Regions from separate parts of the Streptomyces sp. NPDC051217 genome, predicted to be linked through region 2. Evidence: predicted binding sites of a transcription regulator. Region 2 holds the regulator's gene; the other holds the start of a gene.
What was found. The regulator HspR, encoded in region 2, represses chaperone genes until heat shock. The targets are predictions, from matches to a motif close to TTGAGNNNNNNNNNCTCAA.
Positions count from the first base shown of each region.

Region 1: the regulator HspR is predicted to act here: its motif matches at 3,158-3,176, upstream of lon (endopeptidase La).

Region 1 covers NZ_JBITEV010000006.1:115,465-120,627, forward strand. Annotated here, with positions in the region: gene ACIBBB_RS16085 (lysozyme) at 1-648, shown strand, start outside; gene lon (endopeptidase La) at 717-3,131, opposite strand; gene ACIBBB_RS16095 (GNAT family N-acetyltransferase) at 3,306-3,998, shown strand; gene ACIBBB_RS16100 (spermidine synthase) at 4,153-4,911, shown strand; gene ACIBBB_RS16105 (response regulator transcription factor) at 5,021-5,163, shown strand, end outside.
Region 2 covers NZ_JBITEV010000016.1:139,807-144,969, reverse strand. Annotated here, with positions in the region: gene dnaK (molecular chaperone DnaK) at 1-288, shown strand, start outside; gene grpE (nucleotide exchange factor GrpE) at 285-965, shown strand; gene dnaJ (molecular chaperone DnaJ) at 1,028-2,236, shown strand; gene ACIBBB_RS29875 (heat shock protein transcriptional repressor HspR) at 2,242-2,718, shown strand; gene ACIBBB_RS29870 (LuxR C-terminal-related transcriptional regulator) at 2,801-3,817, opposite strand; gene ACIBBB_RS29865 (helix-turn-helix transcriptional regulator) at 4,017-5,000, opposite strand.

The DNA.
Region 1 (5,163 bases), on a different contig from region 2:
GCCGTGCAGACCGAGGGCGTCGACGTCTCCAGCCATCAGGGGAACGTCAGCTGGGGCTCCCTGTGGAGCAGCGGCGTCAAGTGGGCCTACGTGAAGGCCACCGAAGGCAACTACTACAAGAACCCGTACTTCGCGCAGCAGTACAACGGTTCGTACAACATCGGCATGATCCGTGGCGCGTACCACTTCGCCACCCCCAACGACTCCAGCGGCGCCAACCAGGCCAACTACTTCGTCGACGGTGGCGGCGGCTGGTCGCGTGACGGCAAGACCCTGCCGGGTGTGCTGGACATCGAGTGGAATCCGTACGGCGCCGCCTGCTACGGCAAGACGCAGGCGCAGATGGTCGCCTGGATCCGCGAGTTCCTGAACACGTACAAGTCACGCACCGGCCGTGACGCCGTGATCTACACGGCCACCAGCTGGTGGACCCAGTGCACCGGCAACTACAGCGGCTTCGGCTCCACGAACCCGCTCTGGGTGGCCCGCTACAACTCCACGGTGGGTCAGCTCCCGGCCGGCTGGGGCGTCTACACGATGTGGCAGTACACCTCCACGGGCCCGATCGTGGGTGACCACAACAGGTTCAACGGCGCGCTCGACCGTGTCGTGGCCCTCGCGAACGGCTCAGGCGACGCCGGCGCGTGAACGAGGTGGGCCCCCGGCACTCGGTGCCGGGGGCCCACTCCTTTTTCCGTTGTTTCCGGTCTTCGCCGTTACGCGGCGACCGGGATCTCCGTCGTGGCGGCCGTCGCCGACGAGAGCGCGATCTCCAGAACCTGGCGTACATCCGTCACCGGGTGGACCTCCAGCTTCTCCAGGATCTCGGCGGGGACGTCGTCCAGGTCCGCCTCGTTCCGCTTCGGGATCACGACGGTCGTGATGCCCGCGCGGTGTGCGGCCAGCAGCTTCTGCTTCAGACCGCCGATGGGCAGGACACGTCCGGTCAGCGAGACCTCGCCGGTCATGGCGACATCCGTACGGACCTGGCGTCCGCTCAGCAGCGAGGCGAGCGCCGTCGTCATCGTGATTCCCGCGCTCGGGCCGTCCTTCGGCACCGCGCCGGCCGGGAAGTGGATGTGCACGCCCCGGTCCTTCAGGTCCGCGACGGGCAGCTCCAGCTCCGCGCCGTGCGAGCGCAGGAAGGAGAGCGCGATCTGCGCCGACTCCTTCATGACGTCGCCCAGCTGACCGGTCAGGGTGAGACCCGAACCGCCCGTCTCCGGGTCGGCCAGCGACGCCTCCACGAAGAGGACGTCCCCGCCCGCGCCGGTGACGGCGAGGCCGGTGGCCACACCCGGTACCGCGGTGCGGCGCTCGGCCGGGTCCTGGGCGGACTCGGGCACATGGTGCGGCCGGCCGATGAGGCCGCGCAGATCGCCGTCTCCTACGGAGAAGGGCAGCTGACGCTCGCCCAGCTCGTGCTGTGCGGCGACCTTGCGGAGCAGTCTGGCGATGGAGCGTTCGAGGTTGCGTACGCCCGCTTCGCGGGTGTACTCGCCCGCCAGCTTGCGCAGCGCCTCGTCCTCCAGCGTGACCTCGCCGGTCTCCAGACCGGCCCGCTCCAGCTGCCGGGGCAGCAGGTGGTCGCGTGCGATGACGACCTTCTCGTCCTCGGTGTAGCCGTCGAGACGGACCAGCTCCATCCGGTCGAGCAGTGCCTCGGGGATGGACTCCAGGACGTTCGCGGTGGCGAGGAAGACCACGTCGGAGAGGTCGAGTTCGACCTCAAGGTAGTGGTCGCGGAAGGTGTGGTTCTGCGCCGGGTCGAGGACTTCGAGGAGGGCGGCGGCCGGGTCGCCCCGGTAGTCGGAGCCGACCTTGTCGATCTCGTCGAGCAGGACGACCGGGTTCATCGAACCGGCCTCCTTGATCGCCCGGACGATGCGGCCCGGAAGCGCGCCCACGTACGTACGTCGGTGGCCGCGGATCTCCGCCTCGTCCCTGACACCGCCGAGCGCGACGCGGACGAAGGAACGTCCCATGGCGTGCGCGACGGATTCGCCGAGCGAGGTCTTGCCGACGCCGGGCGGACCGACGAGGGCGAGGACGGCGCCGCCGCGGCGGCCTCCTACGACACCCAGGCCGCGGTCGTTACGGCGCTTGCGGACGGCCAGGTACTCCGTGATCCGTTCCTTCACGTCGTCCAGGCCGGCGTGCTCGGCGTCGAGGACGCGCTGGGCGCCCCGGATGTCGTACGCGTCCTGTGACCGCTCGTTCCACGGCAGTTCGAGGACGGTGTCCAGCCAGGTGCGGATCCACGAGCCCTCGGGGCTCTGGTCGGACGACCGCTCCAGCTTGTCGACCTCCTTGAGCGCCGCCTCACGGACGTGCTCGGGCAGATCCGCTGCTTCCACGCGGGTCCGGTAGTCGTCGGACTCGTCGGCGGCGTCGCCGTTGAGCTCGGACAGCTCCTTGCGTACGGCGTCGAGCTGGCGCCGCAGCAGGAACTCGCGCTGCTGCTTGTCGACGCCCTCCTGGACGTCCTTGGCGATGGACTCGGCGACGTCCTGCTCGGCGAAGTGCTCGCGGAGCTGGTCGGTCGCCATCTTCAGACGCGCCACCGGGTCGGCGGTCTCCAGCAGCTCGACCTTCTGGGCGGTGCTGAGGAACGGCGAGTAGCCGGCGTTGTCGGCGAGCTGCGAGACGTCTTCGATCTGCTGGACACGGTCCACGACCTGCCAGGCGCCGCGCTTCTTCAGCCAGTCGGTGGCGAGAGCCTTGTATTCCTTGATCAGTTCGGTGACGGAACCGGGCAGCGGGTCGGGCACGGTCTCGTCGACGTGCAGACCCTCGACCCACAGGGCCCGGCCGGGCCCGGTCGTACCGGCGCCGATCCTGACGCGGCCCCTGCCGCGGATCAGGGCGCCGGGGTCGCCGTCGGAGAGCCTGCCGACCTGCTCGACGGTCCCGAGGACGCCTGTCCCCGCGTATGCCCCGTCGAGGCGCGGCACGAGCAGCACCTTCGGCTTTCCCCCGTCGGAGTCGTCGCGGGCGGCCGCCTGGGCGGCCTCTACGGCGGCGCGTACTTCGGTGTCGGACAGGTCCAGGGGCACCACCATCCCGGGCAGCACGACCTCGTCGTCGAGCGGCAGCACGGGCAGGGTGAGCGGTGTGGACGTGACAGCCATGGTCTCCCCTTCGGCAGTTCAAAAAGTTGAGCTATGCAGACTCAATGCTTGTGAGCCTCGGGTTGTTCCCCGATACCTCGGGAGGGTGTTCGCTCTGAGCGATCCCGGCTCCCGGAACCCCTTCGTTCAGAAAGGCCCTCGTGAAAGAACAGCGACATGCGCTGTAATGTTCCAATGGGCACTTCAACCATTACATCGGCATGGGTGGCGGGCTGGGCCGTCTCCCGCTCGACACCGGCACCGGTCGTGGAGCCGTGGGGCTATCGCATCGACGTCGGCCTGTCCGGCCATGTGTTCCGGCACGTACTTCCCGAGCCCGACGAGCCCTCCGTAAGGAAGCTCTGCGAAACCGTCACCGAGCCCGGCGCCTGGCTGAAGGTGCCCGCTCCGCCGGAGCGGGTGGCCGAGTGGATCACGCCGGGGTGGACGGTGCCGGACGACCCCGGCTTCATGACGTTCCGGGAGCCGCGCCCCTCGGCCGTGCCGGTCCCGCCCGACGGCTACACCGTGCGGACCGAGACCCGTGGCGGCCTCTTCCTGGTGCGGGTGGCCGCTCCCGACGGCTCTCCCGCCGCACGCGGCCAGGTCGCCACGACAGGTGAGGGCGCGACCCGTGACTCCGCGACCCATGTGGGCGCGGCACGCGCCGGCGCGACAGCCGTCGTCGACCAGGTCGAGACCTGGCCGCACCACCGCAGGCGCGGCCTCGGCCGCCTGGTGATGCGTACCCTCGAAACGGCCGCCGCCGAGGCGGGCGCCACCACCGGTGTCCTCTCCGCCACCAGGGACGGCCTACCGCTCTACACCTCGCTGGGCTGGCGGCTCCAGGGCCCGCTGACGGGCGTGGTCCGCGGGACGGACGGATGACGCGCCCGGTTCCGCCGCGCCCGTGCACGACTGCCCGCGCCGCCCCCGGGCATACGCCCGATGAACCGGTTTGTCGTCGCCGCGCCCATCCCGCGAGGATGGCGTCGGCCCCGGTCAGCCACAGAACTGAGGAGACATCCCCGTGCCCGACCCCATGTCCGAAGCGACCCACGACCGCCCCGTCACCCTGGACCGGCGCGACGGCCCGTACGGCGAGGTCGTCCTGCGGCGGCGGCCCGGCGGCGACGGCCGGGGCGCCGGCACCGGTGACGGTGGTGACATCCACGAGATCATCGCCAACGGCACCTTCCTGATGGACACCTCCGACGGCCGCTCCGAGCGCCTGCTGATCGACGCCGCGCAGGCCGCCCTCGCCCCCGACCGGCGCGACGGCCTGCCGTCCCTCCTCATCGGCGGCCTCGGCGTCGGCTTCTCCCTCGCGCACGCCGCCGACGACGAGCGCTGGGGCCGGATCGTGGTGGTCGAGCGCGAGCAGGCGGTCATCGACTGGCACCACGAGGGACCGCTCGCCCGGATCTCCGGCGCGGCGCTCGGCGACCCGCGCACTGTGATCCTCCACACCGATCTGGTCGACTACATCCGTACGCAGACGGAGGCCGCGGAAGGCGACGACCAGCCCCTCGACCGTTACGACGCGCTCTGCCTGGACATCGACAACGGACCCGGCTGGACCGTCACGGAAGAGAACGCGAGCCTTTACACGCCCGGCGGACTGGCCGCCTGCCTGGCCCGGCTCAACCCGGGCGGAGTCCTCGCCGTCTGGTCCGCACAGCCCTCGCTCGCGTTCGAGGACGCTCTGCGGAATGCCGGTTTCACCGGGGTTAGGACGGAAGAGATCCAAGTTGCCCGGGGAGTGCCTGACGTGGTCCATCTCGGCATTCGCCCTGCGTAGCCGGGACCCCTCCGGTGCCTCTACGCTGCTCCCCACACACGGGATCCACATCCTCACGAAGTTTGTGGATCGAGGAACACGGATCGCGGAACGTACCAGGGGCGGGGCGATGGAGCAGACACACACCAGCCAGAACGGGGTCGCGGCCACACCCGGCGCGCAGCGCCGGGTGCTCGTGGTCGAGGACGACGCGACGATCGTGGACGCCATCGCGGCCCGGCTGCGTGCCGAGGGCTTCGTCGTCCAGACGGC
Region 2 (5,163 bases):
AAGGTCCCCGGTGACGTGAAGGAAGAGGTCGAGACCTCCATCGGCGAGCTGAAGGAGAAGCTCAAGGGTGAGGACACGGCCGAGATCCGTACGGCCACCGAGAAGGTCGCGGCCGTCTCGCAGAAGCTCGGCCAGGCCATGTACGCGAACGCGCAGGCCGAGGGCGCCGGCAACGACGCCCAGGGCACGGAGCAGGCCGGTCCCGCCGGCGGCTCCGACGGCGCGGACGATGTCGTGGACGCCGAGATCGTCGACGACGAGAAGCCCAAGAAGGACGGTGCCGCGTGACGGAGGAGACTCCGGGCTTCGAGGAGGAGCCCGACGTCCCTTCCGGCGCCACCCCCGAAGACGCCGCGCCGAAGGCCGCCGAGCCGGACTCCGCCAAGGAGCCGGGCCCGGCGGCCCCCCCGGCCGGGGACGTACAGCACGACACCACACAGATCGCCCTGATCGCACAGCTGGACCAGGTCCGTACGGCGCTCGGTGAGCGCACGGCAGACCTCCAGCGGCTTCAGGCCGAGTACCAGAACTACCGCCGCCGGGTCGAGCGGGACCGGGTCACGGTCAAGGAGATCGCCGTCGCGAGCCTTCTGACCGAGCTGCTGCCCGTCCTCGACGACATCGGGCGCGCCCGGGAACACGCCGAGCTGGTGGGCGGGTTCAAGTCGGTGGCGGAATCGTTGGAGACGGTGGCCGCGAAGATGGGCCTCCAGCAGTTCGGCAAGGAGGGCGAGCCCTTCGACCCGACGATCCACGAAGCCCTGATGCACAGCTACGCGCCGGATGTCACCGAGGACACGTGCGTCGCGATCCTGCAGCCTGGGTACCGGTTCGGCGAGCGGACGATCAGGCCCGCCCGCGTCGCCGTGGCGGAGCCCCAGCCGGGGGTCCAGCCCGGGGAGAAGGCATCGAGCGCCGACGAGCCGGACACGGACGAGGAGAGCGGTGGCCCGGACGAGGGCTGACGTGCGGACAAGCGGTGCGGACGGGCAGTACGCATGACGGGCAGTGAGGAGGGACGTCGGGAATGAGTACCAAGGACTTCGTGGAGAAGGACTACTACAAGGTTCTCGGCGTCCCCAAGGACGCCACCGAGGCCGAGATCAAGAAGGCGTACCGCAAACTCGCCCGCGAGTTCCACCCGGACGCCAACAAGGGTGACGTCAAGGCCGAGGAGCGCTTCAAGGAGATCTCCGAGGCCAACGACGTGCTCGGCGACCCCAAGCGGCGCAAGGAGTACGACGAGGCGCGCTCGCTCTTCGGCAACGGCGGCGGCTTCCGGGCCGGCCCCGGGGCCGGTGGCGGCGGTTCCTTCAACTTCGACCTGGGCGACCTCTTCGGAGGCGGCCCCCAGGGCGGTGGCGGAGGGCCCCAGGGCCAGGGCGGCGCCGGCGGCTTCGGCGGCGGGCTCGGGGACGTGTTCGGCGGCCTCTTCAACCGAGGCGGTCCCGGCACGGGGACGCGTACGCAGCCGCGCCGCGGCCAGGACATCGAGTCCGAGGTGACGCTCAGCTTCACCGAGGCGGTCGACGGGGCCACGGTCCCGCTGCGGATGTCGAGCCAGGCGCCCTGCAAGGCGTGTTCGGGCACCGGCGACAAGAACGGCTCGCCGAGGGTCTGCCCGACCTGCGTCGGCACCGGACAGGTCTCGCGCGGCACGGGCGGCGGCTTCTCGCTGACCGATCCGTGCGTGGACTGCAAGGGCCGTGGGCTGATCGCCCAGGACCCCTGCGAGGTCTGCAAGGGCAGCGGCCGTGCCAAGTCCTCGCGGACCATGCAGGTCCGCATCCCGGCGGGCGTCAGCGACAGCCAGCGGATCCGGCTGCGCGGCAAGGGCGCGCCCGGTGAGCGCGGCGGCCCGGCGGGCGACCTGTACGTGGTGGTCCACGTCGGCTCGCACCCGGTCTTCGGCCGCAAGGGCGACAACCTCACCGTCACCGTGCCGGTCACCTTCGTGGAGGCGACACTCGGCGGCGAGGTCAAGGTCCCGACGCTGGGCGGACCACCGGTCACCCTGAAACTGCCCGCGGGCACGCCCAACGGCCGTACGATGCGCGCCCGGGGGAAGGGCGCCGTACGCAAGGACGGCACCCGTGGCGACCTCCTGGTCACCGTCGAGGTGGTCGTCCCCAAGGATCTCGGCGCCGAGGCCCGTGACGCGCTGGAGAGTTACCGGAAGGCGACCGCGGGGGAGAACCCGCGGGACGAGCTGTTCCAGGCAGCGAAGGGAGCGTGACTCCAATGGACGGGGTCGGGCGGCGTCGACCGCACTCATCGTTCAACCCGGCCTTCGAACTGACCGAAGAGTCGCCGGTGTACGTCATCTCGGTGGCGGCCCAGCTGTCGGGTCTGCATCCGCAGACCCTGCGCCAGTACGACCGGTTGGGCCTCGTCTCGCCGGACCGTACGGCGGGCCGCGGCAGGCGCTACTCGGCGCGCGACATCGAACTGCTCCGCCATGTCCAGCAGTTGTCGCAGGACGAGGGCATCAACCTGGCCGGCATCAAGCGCATCATCGAGCTGGAGAACCAGGTCGCGGCGCTACAGGCACGCGTCGCCGAACTGGGCGCGGCGGTGGACGGCGCGGCGGCGGCGATGCGCCAACGCGAGGCCCAGGTCCACGCGTCGTACCGCCGGGACCTGGTGCCGTACCAGGACGTGCAGCAGACGAGCGCGCTGGTGGTGTGGCGGCCGAAGCCGAAGCTGTCGTCGGACTAGAACACAGGACCTGTGGACGAAGGCCCGTTGTCTCCCGGATGTCTCGGGAGGACAACGGGCCTTCCTCGTTGCTCGGCAAGGGCTACTGGGGGAGGCCCCGCACGCCCTCCGGAGGGCTGGGGGTCTCGGGGTCGATCAGGCCCGACTGGACGAGCAGGGCGCCGAGATGGGTGCGGCTGGAGGCGTTGAGGGCCTGCATCAGTTTGGCTATGTGCGAGCGGCAGGTGCGGACGCTGATGCCCATCCGGCGGGCCACGGCCTCGTCGGTGGTTCCTTCGACGAGGAGGCGGGCGATGCTGCGCTGGACCGGGGTCACCGGTGCGTCCGGTGAGATGGTGGGCGGGCGTTCCGTCATGGGGGTGGCCTGGCCCCACAGGACCTCGTAGACCTGCACGAGGTAGGTGATCAGGGCCGGGTGCCGGATCTCCAGGGCCGTGTGGCGGTTGGCGCTGGCGGGGATGAAGGCCACCGCGCGGTCGACGATGATCAGGCGCTCGACGGTCTGCTCGACCGTGCGTACCTCCAGCCGGTCGGCGGGGACCTGCTCCAGGTACTCCTTGATGTGCGGGCTGTAGCGCGCCGGGTGCTGGTACAAGTGCCTCAGGTGGGCGCCGCGTTCGATGGCGGCCAGAGAGCGGGCCAGCCCCGCCATCATGAGTTTGCGCTCCCTGCTGAACCCCGGCTGGACCGTCAGGATCTCCTTCGTCGCCGCGCGGGCGGCCTCGCCGACCTTCGCGTCGATCAGCGCGTGCCCGTCGAGCATGGTGATGGAGAGGCTGGGATCTTCGGCGACGACGGCGCTCAGTGGCGCGAGCGAGTTGACCAGGGAGGTGGTCAGCTGGACGCGTTCGTGGATCTCACGTGTGATGGGCTGGAGGAGACGCGCCAGAGCGGCGGACGGCAGCACCGGGCTCATCCACACGGGGTCCAGAGGGTCGGGATACAGGAGCGCCATGTCGAGGAGGCAGGGCGCAGGCGCCAGTGCGGCGCGAGTGATCCGCCCTCTGCGCAGAGCCTCGGTGTAAAGACCGATCGCCGTCTCGCACAGCTCCCGGTCGCCGTGTGGATGGCGCGTCCGATTCTCTCCGGTTTCGCCTATTTCGGCACCCTCCACTTTCTGCAATGCAGCAAGATGACGGTGGTGCGATTCTAGTCGGTGGAGGAGGGTTGCTGACGGGTAGGAGCGGTCAACTCCCGGACCGTACAGCGGCCGTGACCGCGTCTCCCCCCGGCGTGAGCACGGACGTCATCCCCGTCCGTCCCGCTTGTTCGCCGAAGGCGCGGTGTCTTCGGAAAGCTCAGTGATCGTGGTCCAGAATGCCCGACTGGGCGATGAGGTAGCCGAGTTGGGCCCTGCTGCCGCTGCCGAGCGTGGTGCTCAGTTTGGCGATGTGCGCACGGCAGGTGCGGACGTTCATGCCGAGCCGGCGTGCGATGGCCTCGTCCACGTGGCCGTCGATGAGGAGTTTGGCGATGGAGCGCTGGATGCTGGTGATGCCGTCGATCTCCGGCGCGTACGACAACTGTTCGTCCCAGGGGGTGCCGTGGAGCCAGAACTGCTCGAAGACTCCGACGAGATACTGCACGAGACCCTCGTGGCGGAGTTCCAGGGCGATCCTGCGGTCGCTGCGGGCGGGTACGAAGGCCACTTTGCGGTCGACGATGATGAGGCGCTCGATGATCTCCTCCAGCGTTCGCACCTCCACCCCGTGCGGCGCGACCCGTTCCACGTAGGCGAGCGTGGCGGGGTGATGCCGGGCCGTGTGCTGATACAGGGTCCGCATCTTCACGCCGCTGTCTATCAGTGGGCGGACCCTGCGCAGTGCCTCCTCCTGGGAGCCCGGTTTCCGTCCGCTGCCGGGCTGGACCGTGAGCAGTTCCTCGGTGCACTCCGCCGTTACCCGGTCCAGGGTGGAGTTGATGAGGCTCAGCCCTTCGAGCACGGTGATCGCGTGCGTGGCTGACGGGTCCATGGCGGTGAGCGTCATGAACGGCTCGAAGGTCTCCGCGAGCGACATGGCGAGCTGCCGCCGCTCCTGGATCTCCCGCTCCAGGGGATGCGTGAGCTGATTGAGCGCGATCGACGGGGATACCGGACGGAGCCACTGGGCATCGTCCGGGTCCGGGCGCAGCAGTGCGAGGGCGAGCAGGCAGGGTGCGGCCTCCACCTCCGACCGGGACAGCCGGCCGGAGCGCAGAGCTGCCGCGTAGAGATTTTTGCCGGCTTCGCATAGTTCGCCAGGCCCATGCCTATGTCCGTCAATTCCCTGACTTGACTGCATTTGACACCCCCTCAGGGTCCTGAATTACAGGAACATGATGCCCGTGCTCGCTGGTGGAAGCGTTCGGCGTGGGCCATCGTCTTAGTCGCGGGGGGAGGATAGTGATCAGAATGGGGTGGAGATCGTCCATGAAGAGGATGGCTCGCGCGTTTTGCGTACTTGC